2 regions of the Erwinia sp. LJJL01 genome follow, and region 2 is predicted to be linked to the other one. Evidence: predicted binding sites of a transcription regulator. Region 2 holds the regulator's gene; the other holds the start of a gene.
What was found. The regulator PhoB, encoded in region 2, activates phosphate uptake and scavenging genes when phosphate is short. The targets are predictions, from matches to a motif close to CTGTCATAAAACTGNCNNAT.

Region 1 (7,272 bases), 790 kb from region 2:
TCTCACCACCATATTTAAAGAGAAAGTCTGAACTCACGTTCAGACTTTTTTTATGCATTTTGCGTAGGGGTCGGGCGTGCCCGACCCGCATTAACGGAGGGCGAGGCATGCCTCGCCCCTACACCTGCGCGACCAACGGGATGCTATTTAATATCCAGCGCCGCTTTAAAGGTACAGGGCGAGCGCCAGGGATGGTGCGAGTGATCCCCCTCTCTCACCACCCTATTTAAAGAGAAATGCCTCAGCGAAAGTTCAGGCATTTTTTGCATTTGTGGGGCGACCAGAAAAGCGGTCGCCCCCTACATCTTCCTGTGTGCTGTAGGGGCCGATCCTTTTTTTCAATCGGCCCGTAAAATGCGTGATTATTTAATATCCAGCGCCGCTTTAATGGTATAGAACAGATCGGTCTGATCGGTCAGGCCGACGACATTGGCCGCGTGCGGGCCAAAGGCGGCGATGCGCAGCTGGGTGCCGGTGTGGCCCTGCGAATCCTCTTCTGAATTACCGTAGCTGATGGTCATCGGGCTGCCATCTTTGGTGATCAGCGTCTGCGTCAGGCCCGGGGCTTTGCTGTCGTTGGCGATAATCTGGCTGGAGTGCGCATGATCGGCAGTGACAATCACCAGGGTATTGCCCTCTTTGCGCGCAAACTCCAGCGCCTTCTGCACCGCTTCGTCCAGATCGACGGTTTCACCAATCTGCCCGCACGGATTGGCCGCGTGATCCTGCTTATCAATAGAAGCGCCTTCCACCTGCAGGAAGAAGCCCTCCGGTTTACTGCTCAGCAGCGCAATAGCCTTATCGGTCATCTGCGCCAGCGTCGGGGTGGATGCCGGGCGCTCCGCGTTGACTTCGCAGGTAATCGGTTTGCCATCAAGATTACCGTGGTAAGTGGCCTTGGGGCCTTTCCAGCGCACCGGCATATTCCCGGCAGCGAACAGCCCCAGCACCGGCTGCGCGTCGCTGGCAGAGGTCAGCGCATTCATGCCGTCGAGATCGTTCACCAGCTGATAGCCGCGTAGCTTCGCCTGCTCTTCCAGCGTTTTGCCCTGCCACTCGCCGGCTTTTGCCGTTTCGCTGAAGGTCTTCCCGCCGCCGCCAAAGGTGACGTCGGCGCGCGCATTTAGCAACTGCTCAGCAATCGAGCCTTTACCGCCCTGCTCCAGCGCATTGCTGGCGCACAGCTCGCTGGTTTTGACCGGGCCGTAGCACTTACGCGAGGTGACGTGGGCAATCTGCGCCGCCGGGGTGGCATCTTCCAGCTCTGCGGTTGACACATTGCCGGTCGCTTTACCGGCGGCTTTCGCCAGCTCCAGCAGCGAGGGGTGATCTTTACCCGTCACATCAACGCCAATCGCCCCATTATAGGACTTCACGCCGGTTGCCCAGGCGGTGGCGGATGCTGCGGAGTCAGTCACATAGTCAGGCTTGTGGGTTTTCTTATCCAGCGCATAGTGGGTGTACTGTCCGGTGAGCGGCAGCGCATCAATCCCTTTAAAGAAGCCGCCCGCCCCTTGCGCATAGTTTCGCGCCGCCGTAATTTCGGAGTCGCCCATGCCGTCGCCGATCAGCAGAATAACGTTTTTCGCCGTGCTGTTGCTTAACGACGCTTTAATCGCCTCGGTCTGGTCACCGCTCAGGCGACGTGCTCCGCCCGGCTGAGTCATGTCACCCTGCGCGGCCCGCTGGTACGTGGCGATATCGGCGACGGCAGAGGAGCAGATCAGTGAGGTCAGCAGGGAAAGTGCGAAAGCTTGATGTTTCATTTAACGGCGATCTCCATGAATAAGTTTTGCTAAAGATTTCAGGGAGTCAGTCTGCGATACAACTATTTCAGCTTTGCGACTTATTTGTGACAGATTAATGTCAATTTACCTTATGGCTGGCCGATCGCTTCACAGGGTTTAGCTGCTGATATCAGCCCGGCTTAAAGCCCGGCCTGCCGTTCTAACGGCATAAAAGGCGAGCTTCGCCGTTTATGGCGAATTGCGCACTGGCTGCACCAGATTATCCTTGGTTGCTCATCACTTAAGCGAATAGAAGCACAGGGAAAAATACTGCTTGACCCATTACCCGCGACTGCCTATAGTAGCGCCCCGTTACCCCCTGCGGGTAGCGGCAGTAAAATATGGTGAGGTGTCCGAGTGGCTGAAGGAGCACGCCTGGAAAGTGTGTATACGGCAACGTATCGAGGGTTCGAACCCCTCTCTCACCACCATATTCAAAAAGAAATGCCTGAGCGAAAGTTCAGGCATTTTTTTTGCGTTTTGCGTAGGGGTCGGGCATGCCCGACCCGCATTCGCGGAGGGCGAGGCATGCCCCGCCCCTACACCTGCGCGACCAACGCGATGTTATTTAATATCCAGCGCCGCTTTAAAGGTATAGTCCCCCTCTCTCACCACCCTATTCAAAGAGAATTGCCTGAGCGAAAGTTTTGGCTTTTTTTTTTGCGTTTTGCGTAGGGGTCGGGCATGCCCGACCCGCATTCGCGGAGGGCGAGGCATGCCCCGCCCCTACACCTGCGCGACCAACGCGATGTTATTTAATATCCAGCGCCGCTTTGAAGGTTTTGCGGGGCGACCAGAGAAGCGGTCGCCCCCTACAGCAAAAAATGTGATCTGCCGCACAAAATGCGTAGCCGTTACCCCTGGATCTTCACTACCTTCACACTCTACATATTCAGAACACCAGGTATCACATGAACGAAATCACTCAACTGCTGAAAAGCCACCGCAGCGATCGCAGCTATCTTGACACCCCCATTGCCGACACGATTATTGATGACATTGTCGAAACGGCCTGGCGTGCGCCAACTTCGGTAAATTCCCAGCAGGTATCGCTGGTGGTGGTGCGTGATGCTGCCACCCGCGCAAAAATCGCGGAAATTGCCGGTGGACAGCCGTGGATCGCGAAAGCCCCGGTGTTTATCACCTTTGTGCTGGATATGCACAAAAGCCAGCTGGCAATTGAGGCGGAAGGCAAACAGCAGATCGCGCATGAGAGCCTGGAAAGCCTGATCTCCGGTGCGACCGATATTGGAATCGCGCTGGCGACCGTGATGACCGCTGCCCGCTCTCACGGGCTGGGCGTGGTGCCAATTGGCGGGATCCGCCGCGAGCCGCAGGCGATGATTGAGCTGCTTAACCTGCCTGAGCTGACCTTCCCGGTAGCGGGGGTGGTGCTGGGGTATGTTGATCAACCTGCCGTTCAGAAACCGCGTATGTCGCTGGCGGGCTTCCGCCACGAGGAGCGCTATAACAGCGCGATGCTGCCTGAGGTGATCAAAGCGTATAACGAGGTGCTGGTCGCGCACTGGCAGCAGACCGGGCGAACCGATGGCGATAACTGGGGTAACAATACCGCCAGCTATTACGACCATATTTATTTCCCGCAGGTGCAGCCAGCCGTGCTGAAACAGGGCTTTGGCACTGACGAGTAGCCATAAAAAAGCCCGGCCAACTGGCCGGGCTTTCATCAGGGCTTAAGCGATTAACCGTAAGCCAGCAGCGTGCGCTGACAGAGCTGAGAACGCACGCAGTCCTCTTTTCCGAAACGGACCACGCTCACCATCTCGTCGTCCTGGAAGCGCGACAGCGCGTCGGCCAGGCCGGACTGAACATGGGACGGTAAATCACACTGGGTGATATCGCCGTTAACAATGACGGTCACGTTTTCCCCAAGGCGCGTCAGGAACATCTTCATTTGGGCGGCGGTGACGTTCTGCGCCTCATCCAGAATCACCACGGCGTTTTCAAACGTGCGGCCTCGCATATAGGCAAACGGCGCAATTTCCACTTTGCCAATTTCGGGACGCAGGCAGTACTGCATAAAGGAAGAGCCAAGACGTTTAACCAGAACGTCATATACCGGCCGGAAATACGGGGCGAATTTTTCTGAGATATCCCCTGGAAGGAATCCCAAATCCTCATCCGCCTGAAGTACCGGGCGAGTCACTATAATCCTGTCAACATCCTTATGAATCAGGGCCTCGGCCGCTTTTGCGGCGCTGATCCAGGTTTTACCACAACCTGCTTCGCCCGTAGCGAAGATCAGTTGCTTGGTTTCTATGGCGTTGAGATAGTGCGCCTGAGCTTCATTTCTGGCTTCAATCGGTGAATGGTCGCGGCTATCGCGTGCCATGCCAATCGAATCCAGCCCACCCATCTGCACCAGCGAGGTGACCGATTCTTCTTCACGCTGACGGTGACTGCGTGAATCGCTACGAAGCACACGTTTTGCTTCACGACGAGCTTTGATCACTGCTTTCTGTCTTCCCATAGTGGCACCTTACAGTTGGTTTCATTTCCCGCATCCCTATTATCGATGCGATTACGTGAACGCTTTAGAGGTCATGGCTTCCTTTTAAGCCTGGTCTAGCCGTTGGTAAAAATGCATAGCGATACGCTTGCAGGCTATGCACCAAAAAAGGTTTAAAGGAGTGTTGGAACAGCAGTTGGATTGTAAAAGAAGAGAAAGCTACCGAGGAAATGAGCTCCTCGCGAATCAAGGCGATGTATGACTTTTTCACTTGTGGTCCGTTAAAGGACTTCAGCATTCGCTATCTCCGTAGTGGGAAACTATATGCGAAAATCAACAGCAATTTCATATTCAGCAGTTTACCAAAAAAATGCAACACTTTTTTTACGAGTATAATGACACTTTCGATAATACTCTATTAATCATCAGGTTATAAATATCACTTTATTAACAATGGCGTCAGTAAAAACAGCGACTGGGTGTTTTATAATCAGTTAAGATTGTCTGATGTCATTTTAAGGGAGCGTAAGTTAAAAGGAAAATTAGCGGACTTAAGTCAAATCCGCTAATTAGGTCAGGCTTCCAGCAATCCCTGTGCCAGATAGTGTTCCGCATCCGGTACGCCCGGCAGGACAAAGTAATAGCCCCCGCCGATCGGTTTTATATACTCTTCCAGCGCTTCGCCATTTAATCGTTTCTGCACGGTCAAAAATCCTTTTTCCAGATCGTGCTGATAACAAACAAATAGCAGCCCCATTTCCAGCTGGCCGGAACGGGAAACGCCCAGCGAATAACTGTAACCACGGCGCAGCATCAGGTTGTTTTGCGTTTCCGGCGTGCGCGGGTTGGCCAGGCGAATATGCGCATCCAGCGGGATAATGTCGCCATCCGGATCCTGGCTGTAGTCCGGCACATCATGCTCGTTGTGCATACCCAGCGGTGCGCCGCTGTGCTTTTCACGGCCGAAGATGGTCTGCTGTTCACGCAGCGGCGTGCGGTCCCAGAACTCCACGCGGAACTGAATAATGCGTGCCGCCTGATAACTGCCGCCCAGCGTCCATGCCGGTTCACCCTGCCCTTTGCCCACCCACAGAATCGAATCCATCAGGCTGGTATCTGCCGTATCAGGGTTCGCCGTGCCATCCTTAAAGCCCAGCAGGTTAATCGGCGTCTCTTTACCTTTGCTGCGCGCGGCGTGGTCGGAGATAAACCCCTCGCGCCGCCAGCGTACGCTGAGCAAGTCCGGGGTGTACTTGATGATATCGCGCAGCGCGTGGATCACCGTGTCATTGGTATTGGCGCAGATCTGTAATAGCAGGTCGCCGTGACACAGGCTGGCATCCAGCGCGTCGTTGGGGAACCGGGTCATACGCTGCAGCTTAAGCGGAGTCAGCGCCTGCAGCCCAAAGCGCTCATCGAACAGCGAATGCCCCACGGAAACGGTAATCGTCAGGTTATCCGGGTAGATCTCCTCACCGAGAATGCCGGAGTCCATCGGCGGCAGCTGCGGGTTGGTCACCCGCGGCGCTTTCCCGCCGCGGGTGAGAAACGCGATGCGCGCCGTCAGCAGCTTGAACAGCTGCTGCAGGCTCGTCTTATCCGTCGCCAGCACGTCGAAGGCCACCAGCATCATCGACGCCTGCTGCGGGGTGACGATCCCGGCCTGATGCCTGCCGTAAAACGGCTGGCTTTCCTGACGGGCATTTGGCGATAACGCCCCCGGTGAGAAAGAGTCCCCCTCAGCGGCGGCATGAACCGGGCAACCGCCCGCCACGGCCAGGGCACCGCTGAGGATGCCCATTCCTTTCAGTAAACGACGGCGTGACGTCAGCGCCACGTCGTCAACGGATTTTGCCATTTCTGATTAGTCCAGGCCAAGCGTGCCACGCAGCAGAGAAAGGTCTTCGGCCAGCGCCGTGATTGGGCCTTTCAGTGCGTTACGGTCCGCATCGGTCAATTTGTCGTAAGATTCATAGCCGTCTTTGGTGCGGTACCTGGCGAGAATGGTATCCACCTTGTTAAAGTTACCGTCCACCTTTGCCAGCAGCTGCGGGTTCTGTTTCTGCACCAGCGGGCGCAGCAGGTTAACAATTTTCTGCGCGCCATCAACGTTGGCCTGGAAATCCCACAGGTCGGTACGGCTGTAGCGGTCTTCTTCACCCGAAATCTTGCTGGACGCGACTTCCTCAATCAGACCGGCAGCCCCGCCCACCACTTTACCCGGCGGGAAGGCCAGTTCGTTGATGCGGGTCTGCAGATCCAGCACATTTGTGTACAGCTGGTCGGCAAATTTATCCATCCCTTTGGTGGTGTTATCAGCAAATAACACTTTCTCCAGGCGGTGGAAACCGGTGAAATTCGGGTCCTCCGCTTTCTTCTCGAAGTCATCTTCACGGGCGTCAATGGCACCGTCGAGGTCGGAGAACAGTTCGGCGATCGGCTCGATGCGCTCGTAGTGCTGGCGGGTTGGCGCAAACAGGGCTTTGGCTTTTTCCAGATCTCCGGCTTTCACCGCATCGGTAAAGGCTTTGGTACTGGCAACCAGCTGCTCGACTTCTTTGGTCACGTACACTTTGTACTCGGCAATCGGTCCGACCAGCTGCAGCACGTCCGGCTTGCCATCATTGGCTTTGCTGCCGCTGGCTTTGACAATCAGCTTACCTTTCGGGTTGCTCAGCAGGCCACAGGTAATATCGTACTCCCCGGCTTCCAGGTTGGCGGTCAGCTTCTGGGTAAAGGACGGCGCGATGTTTTCACGCTCTTCCACCACCATCCCCCCTTTCAGGATCTCCCACTCCAGCGCTTTCTGGCTGTCGTTCTTGATGATGAACTGGGTTTTACCCGCGTCCACCGTCAGCGTCATCGGGGTACACTGCTTGTCATTTACGCTGACCTTAACCTGGGGAATATCAGCCGCCAGCGCCGCGCCGGATGTCGTCAAAGTAGCCAGCAGCGCGGCGTTCAGCGCATGACGGCGAAAATGCATGGTCATAGAGGTAATCCCTGTCAAAGTAT
Region 2 (7,272 bases):
GCTGTAAATCGAGCGGCAATACCTGTTCGGCGATCAGCGTTTCCTGCTGCTGGCGCTGCGCCTGGTGCTGCTCCTGCGCCGCCACCGCCTGCTGCTGTTGCTGAGCGGCGGCGCTCAGGGACTGCTGCGCCTGTAACAGCTGCTCATCAAGCTGGCGGATGTTGCCCGTCAGCTGCTGTTTCTCCTGCTGTAATCGCTCCAGCTGCTGCAGCTCCTGCACCTTTTGCTGCTGCTGTTGCTGCCGGGAAGTGAGTACCTGCTCATCGGCAAGTAGCTGTGCCAGCTGGGCGTTGAGCGCCTGCTGCTGCTCTTCATTCAGCAGTGACATGCCGCCCGCCTGAGCGCGCAGCGTCTCCACGGCGACCCTGGCCTCTTTGTGGCGCTCAAACACCGCCGCAGAGAGGCGACCGTAGATCTCGGTGCCGGTCAGCTCTTCCAGCAGCTCGGCGCGCTTGTTGGCATCGGCATTGAGGAAAGCGGCGAACTGCCCCTGTGACAGCATCATCGATTTGGTAAAGCGCTCGAAGTCCAGCCCGGTCAGGCTGGCGATCATCTCCAGCTTGTCCTTCACCTTATCGGCGACAATCTGATTGTCATCACAGCGCGCCAGCTCGACGCGCGGGGCCTGTAAGTTGCCGTCGGCGGCGCCGCGCGCGCGGTTCTGGCTCCAGAAAGCGCGCCACGCCACGCCTTTGACCTCGAACTCCACTTCTGCCAGGCACTCGGCGGTATCGCGCGTCATCAGTTCATTCTGCGACTGGGTGATGCCCTTCAGGCGCGGGGTTTCGTGATACAGCGCGAGGCAGATGGCGTCGAGCAGGGTGGTTTTACCGGCGCCGGTCGGGCCGGTGATCGCGAACAGGCCGTTGCTGGCAAAGGGTTCCGCGCTGAAGTCGATTTTCCACTCGCCCTTCAGCGAGTTGAGATTTTTAAAACGCAGGGTCAGGATTTTCACTGTGGCTGCTCCTCATGGCGCACCGCTTCCAGCGTCTGCGCAAACAGCAGGCTGGCGCGCTGCAGTTTCTCCGGCTGCTCGCTTTCCAGCGCCAGGCGGCGGCTGAACACCTCCTCCACGCTCAGCTCGCTCAGGGTTTCGTTATTCTGTCGGGCGAGGGTCTGTTCGCGCTGCTCGCGGCTGCGGCGCAGCAGCACCACGTCTACCGGCAGCGCGGCGGTCAGCTCCTGAATGCGGCGCTGCAGCTCGCTGAGCCAGGAGTCGGTGACGATCTCAATATCCAGCCAGATGATTTTGCCGTCGCCAGCCTCAGGCAGCGCCGCCAGCTGCTGCTCAATCTGCTCCAGCGAGCCTTTAATCATCTGCATCGGCTGGAACAGCGGGATCGGCAGCGCTTCGGCTGAGGCGAATTTCCCGTCGATAAAGTCGACCATAAACACGCTTTTCGCCTTGCCCAGCTCGTCAAAACTGAGCGGGATCGGCGAGCCGCTGTAGCGAATATGGTCGCTGTCGGCAATGCGCTGGGCGCGGTGAATATGGCCAAGGGCGATGTAGTCGGCGGGCGGGAAGCAGTCGGCTGGAAACGCATCCAGCGTGCCGATATAGATATCGCGCACCGCATCGCTTTTGGTTACGCCCATGGTGGTCAGATGGCCGGTGGCAATAATCGGCAGCGGCAGGTCCAGCGCCGCGCGCTGGCTTAACGCTTCCAGCCAGCAGCGCTGGTAGTGTTCAGTAATCGCTTCCAGCAGGCTTTGCTGTTTCTCGCGCCCCGACTGGCCGCTCTGGCTGCGCAAGATATCGCGCGGGCGCAAAAACGGGATGGCGCACAGCAGCGCACCCGGCGATCCGTCGCGCTTATTCAGCATCAGCACCTGCTGGCGGATATCGTCGCTGGCGGCGGCGATCACCCGGGTATTCAGGCAGGCCAGCAGCTCGCGCGATTCGTTGAGCGTCGCCACCGAGTCATGATTACCGCCGAGCACGACCAGCTGGCAGCCGGTCTGCTGCAACTTCACCACAAAGCGGTTATACAGCTCGCGCGCGTAGCTCGGCGGCGAGCCGGTATCGAAAATATCCCCGGCGACAATGATCGCATCGGCCTGCTGCGCCTCCGCCTGCTCCAGCAGCCAGTCGAGAAAAGCCTGGTGCTCGGCCGCCCGGCTTTTGGTGTAGAAAAACTGGCCGAGATGCCAGTCAGCGGTGTGGAGGATGCGCATATAACGTCCTGTCAGCAGAAAAACGTGAACCCGATTATAAACAGGCTAAACCGATCGGCCTGTTTTTTTTAAATCGCGCACAATTTCAGGGGGTGCTTTTTTCATAAAAGTGTCATAAAACTGACGCATAATGGCGCCGCATATCCCCGTGAAAGCCGTCAACAGCAGCAGGAGTAATAATGCCTAAGCGCATTCTGGTCGTGGAAGATGAAGCCCCAATCCGTGAGATGTTATGTTTCGTCCTTGAACAAAATGACTACCAGCCGATCGAGGCCGAGGATTATGACAGTGCGGTCAATCTGTTGATCGAACCCTGGCCGGATTTAATTCTGCTGGACTGGATGTTACCCGGCGGTTCCGGCATCCAGTTTATTAAACACCTGAAGCGCGAAGCGATGACCCGCGATATTCCGGTGATGATGCTGACAGCCCGGGGTGAAGAGGAAGATCGCGTGCGCGGCCTGGAAGTGGGCGCTGACGACTATATTACCAAGCCGTTCTCACCGAAAGAGCTGGTGGCACGCATCAAAGCGGTGATGCGCCGCATCTCCCCGATGGCGGTGGAAGAGGTGATTGAGATGCAGGGGCTGAGCCTGGACCCGTCATCGCACCGCGTGATGTCCGATACGCAGCCGCTGGAAATGGGGCCGACCGAATATAAACTGCTGCACTTCTTTATGACGCACCCCGAGCGCGTTTACAGCCGCGAGCAGTTGCTAAACCATGTGTGGGGCACTAACGTATACGTCGAAGATCGTACCGTCGACGTCCACATTCGCCGCCTGCGTAAGGCGCTGGAACTGACCGGGCACGATCGCATGGTGCAGACGGTTCGCGGAACAGGTTATCGTTTCTCTGCACGCTACTGATCGTTCACGCTGGAGTCTGAACCGTGCTGGAACGCCTCTCCTGGAAGAGATTATTGCTGGAACTGCTGCTTGCCGGTCTGCCCGCGCTTATTCTCGGGCTGCTGGTGGGCTGGCTGCCCTGGCTGCTGTTAGTCTCAGTGCTCTGCGTGCTGGGTTTTCACTTCAACAATTTATTGCGCCTCTCCCACTGGCTGTGGGTTGACCGCAGCATGACGCCACCCAGCGGGCGCGGCAGCTGGGAGCCGCTGTTCTACGGCCTGTACCAGATGCAGGCGCGTAACCGCCGCCGCCGCCGTGAGCTTGGCCACCTGATCAAACGTTTTCGCAGCGGCGCCGAATCGCTACCGGATGCGGTGGTGCTGACCACCGAAGAGGGGACGATATTCTGGTGTAATGGCCTGGCTCAGCAGATGCTTGGCCTGCGCTGGCCGGAAGATAACGGTCAGAACATCCTTAACCTGCTGCGCTACCCGGAATTTACCCGCTATCTGCGCCAGCGCGATTTTTCCCGCCCGCTGACGCTGGTGCTTAACAGCCACCGCCACCTCGAATTCCGCGTAATGCCCTACAGCGAAGGGCAGTGGCTGCTGGTGGCGCGCGACGTCACGCAGATGCACCAGCTGGAAGGGGCGCGCCGTAACTTCTTTGCCAACGTCAGCCACGAGCTGCGCACCCCGCTGACGGTGCTGCAGGGCTACCTGGAGATGATGAACGACTCGGTGCTGGAGGGCACGCTGCGCGATAAGGCGCTGCACACCATGCAGGAGCAGACCAAACGTATGGACAGCCTGGTGAAACAGCTGCTGACGCTGTCGCGCATTGAAGCAGCGCCGGCGCTGGATCTGCAGGAAAAAGTCGACGTGCCGATGATGCTGCGCGTGCTGCAGCGCGAGGCGGAAACCCTCAGCAATGGCCGCCATGAGATCCACTTCCAAACCGACCCGCAGCTGCGCGTATACGGTAATGACGAGCAGCTGCGCAGCGCCATCTCCAACCTGGTGTATAACGCAGTGAATCACACCCCGGACGGTACGCGCATCGATATCAGCTGGCTGCGCAGCAGCCACGGCGCCGAGTTCAGGGTGAAGGATAACGGGCCGGGAATTGCCGCTGAGCACCTGCCGCGCCTGACCGAACGCTTCTACCGGGTGGATAAAGCCCGCTCAAGGCAGACCGGCGGCAGCGGGCTGGGGCTGGCGATCGTCAAACATGCGCTCAGCCACCATAATGCGCGGCTGGAGATCAGCAGCGTGCCGCATCGTGAGACCTGTTTCAGCTTTCATCTGCCGCCGAGGTTGATTGTCACTGCCGAACTGGCTGAGAATGCCCTGCGATAAGACAACCGGATCTGACGTAATGAAAAAGCGAATCGCCCTGGCACTCCTGCTGGTGGCTGCCTGCTCCCACGCCAAAGAGGGGATGCTGGCGGGCAATCTGACCAGCGTCGGCTCTGACACCCTTGGCAACCTGATGGCGCTGTGGGGCGAGAATTTTAATCGCCTCTATCCCGGGGTGAATGTGCAGATCCAGGCCGCGGGATCGTCAACGGCACCGACCGCGCTGGCGGCGGGCGCCGCCCAGCTGGGGGCGATGAGCCGCCCGATGCAGGCGGTGGAGCGCCAGCTGTTTGAAGACAGCTACGGCTACCCGCCGCTGGCCGTGCCGGTGGCGATGGATGCGCTGGTGGTGGTGGTGAATCAGGATAATCCGCTGGTCGGGCTGAACGCGCAGCAGCTGGATGCCATTTTCTCCATTACCCGCCGCTGCGGCGCGCGCTCCGAGCCGAAAACCTGGGGCGATCTGCAGCTGAATCAGCCGGGCTGGGCGCAGCGCGGGCTGCAGCGCTTTGGCCGCAACTCCGCCTCCGGCACCTGGGGTTTCTTTAAGCAGCAGGCGCTGTGCAACGGCGATTTCCGCAATGATGTCGGTGAGTACCCGGGTTCTGCTGCGGTGGTGCAGGCGGTGGCCGCTTCCCTGAACGGGATTGGCTACGCCAGCGCCGGCTTTCATATCAGCGGGGTAAAGATTGTGCCGGTGGCGCGCGAAGGTCACGACTGGATCGCGCCGAGCGCGGAGAATATTCGCAGCGGCCGCTACCCGTATGCCCGCCCGCTCTATATCTACGTGAATAAGGCGCCGGGCAAACCGCTGGAGCCGTTAACCGCCGCGTTTCTGCGTTTAGCGCTGTCGCCGCAGGGGCAGGCGCTGGTCAGCCAGGCCGGGTATCTGCCGCTGTCGGATGCACAGATGACCCAGGCCAGAGCGATGTTGGCACCCTGATTCCCCGCCTGACAGGTGAGGCATGCCTCGCCCCTACATACGCTCTGGCGTAGGGGGCAGGCATGCCTGCCCCGTTGTCATTTCCGCATAATGAATTTATTTCATGCGTGATGAAATTTCCTCGTTTGCCGTGGCAGGCCTCTCATGACACTCTTAGTGACAGACATATAGACGTCCAGAAGTCTATAAATAACTTCACGTAATTGTTACGACACTAAATTACGCGCCCGCTAAGGCGTAATCAGGAGCAAACTCATGACTCATCCTACCCATTACCGTGCTGAAGTCGTTGGCAGCTTTTTACGTCCGGCCGCCATCAAGCAGGCGCGCAAGCAGTTTGAAGCGGGTGAAATCAACGCGGCAGCGCTGCGCAGCATTGAAGATGAAGCGATCCGCCAGGTGGTGGCGCAGCAGCGTGCCAGCGGTTTGCAGGTGGTGACGGACGGCGAATTCCGCCGCGCCTGGTGGCACTTCGACTTTTTCGACGGTCTGGACGGCGTTGAGCGCTATGAGGCCGAGCAGGGGATTCAGTTTAACGGCGTGCAGACCAAGGCGCGCGGCGTAAAAGTGACCGGCAAGCTGGGCTTCAGCAACCACCCGATGCTGGAGGATTTCCGCTTCCTGAAGAGCATCAGCGGTGATGCTGTTGCCAAAATGACCATCCCAAGCCCGAGCGTGCTGCACTTCCGCGGCGGGCGCAAAATGATAGATGCGGAAGTGTATCCGACGCTGGATGCCTATTTCGACGACCTGGCGCAAACTTACCGCGATGCGATCAAGGCCTTCTACGATGCCGGTTGCCGTTATCTGCAGCTTGACGACACCGTGTGGGCTTACCTGTGCTCGGACGATCAAAAGCAGCAGATCCGCGAGCGTGGCGACGACCCGGAAGCGCTGGCGCGCACCTATGCACGCGTACTGAACCAGGCGATTGCAGGCAAGCCGGACGATCTGACCATTGGTCTGCACGTCTGCCGCGGGAATTTCCGTTCGACCTGGATCTCTGAAGGCGGCTACGAGCCGGTGGCGGAGATCCTGTTTGGCGGCGTCAATATCGATGCGTTTTTCCTTGAATATGATAATGAGCGCTCGGGGGGCTTTGAGCCGCTGCGCTTTATCAAAAAGGGCGACCAGCAGGTGGTACTGGGCCTGATCACCACTAAGACCGGCGAACTGGAAGCGGCGGAAACCGTGGAGCAGCGGATTAAGGAAGCCGCACAGTTTGTCAGCCTTGACCAGATTTGCCTGAGCCCGCAGTGCGGTTTTGCCTCGACCGAAGAGGGCAACAGCCTGACGGAAGCGCAGCAGTGGGCCAAGCTGCGCCTGGTGGTGGATATCGCTAATCGCGTCTGGTAACCCGTGCAGCAAAAAGTGTACAGGGCGCGTATTTGCGCGCCTTTTGTGCATATGAGGCGATGTTAATGCAGAAAATAAGCGCGATGGGAGTAAAAAACATACAAATCATGTAACGCCTTTTTTGCAGAAGATAAAGATATGCACTGCTTATGCAGTTTTTTGCGCTATATCATCCTGCTTTTCCGATCCCGTATTGCCTTTCTCCCCTATAAACGTTCTACTTAGCCCCGTTTTTTCGCAATCCCCTGCATACAGAGAATAACCTGCTCAGAATCGCTGCCTGTTCGAACAATAAACGGTGTAATTCACTGCATTGTTATGATCTGACGACGTTTTTAGAGCAAGCGGGGCAGATGTATTACAGCATCACGACTTTTAACATCACCACAGGCAACACGATTCTTATGACGCATCGTTTAACTTCTAAAGACATTCTGGCGCTGGGCTTTATGACTTTTGCCCTGTTTGTCGGCGCCGGAAACATTATTTTCCCGCCAATGGTCGGGATTCAGTCCGGCGAACACGTCTGGATTGCCGCCCTGGGCTTCCTGATTACCGCGGTAGGCCTGCCGGTGATCACCGTGATTGCGCT

Region 1: phoA (alkaline phosphatase) is a predicted target of PhoB. The motif match lies at 1,840-1,859, and genes of this name have one in related genera.

The regions. Positions count from the first base shown of each region.
Region 1 is NZ_CP178576.1:3,833,475-3,840,746, reverse strand. It holds tRNA gene ACLI4M_RS19020 (tRNA-Ser) at 1-11, shown strand, start outside; gene phoA (alkaline phosphatase) at 363-1,766, opposite strand; tRNA gene ACLI4M_RS19010 (tRNA-Ser) at 2,131-2,218, shown strand; gene ACLI4M_RS19005 (NADPH-dependent oxidoreductase) at 2,699-3,439, shown strand; gene phoH (phosphate starvation-inducible protein PhoH) at 3,490-4,278, opposite strand; gene ACLI4M_RS18995 (hypothetical protein) at 4,343-4,555, opposite strand; gene efeB (iron uptake transporter deferrochelatase/peroxidase subunit) at 4,832-6,115, opposite strand; gene efeO (iron uptake system protein EfeO) at 6,122-7,249, opposite strand.
Region 2 is NZ_CP178576.1:3,048,254-3,055,525, forward strand. It holds gene ACLI4M_RS15055 (AAA family ATPase) at 1-955, opposite strand, end outside; gene sbcD (exonuclease subunit SbcD) at 952-2,175, opposite strand; gene phoB (phosphate response regulator transcription factor PhoB) at 2,355-3,044, shown strand; gene phoR (phosphate regulon sensor histidine kinase PhoR) at 3,068-4,381, shown strand; gene ACLI4M_RS15075 (PstS family phosphate ABC transporter substrate-binding protein) at 4,401-5,324, shown strand; gene ACLI4M_RS15080 (cobalamin-independent methionine synthase II family protein) at 5,580-6,680, shown strand; gene brnQ (branched-chain amino acid transporter carrier protein BrnQ) at 7,085-7,272, shown strand, end outside.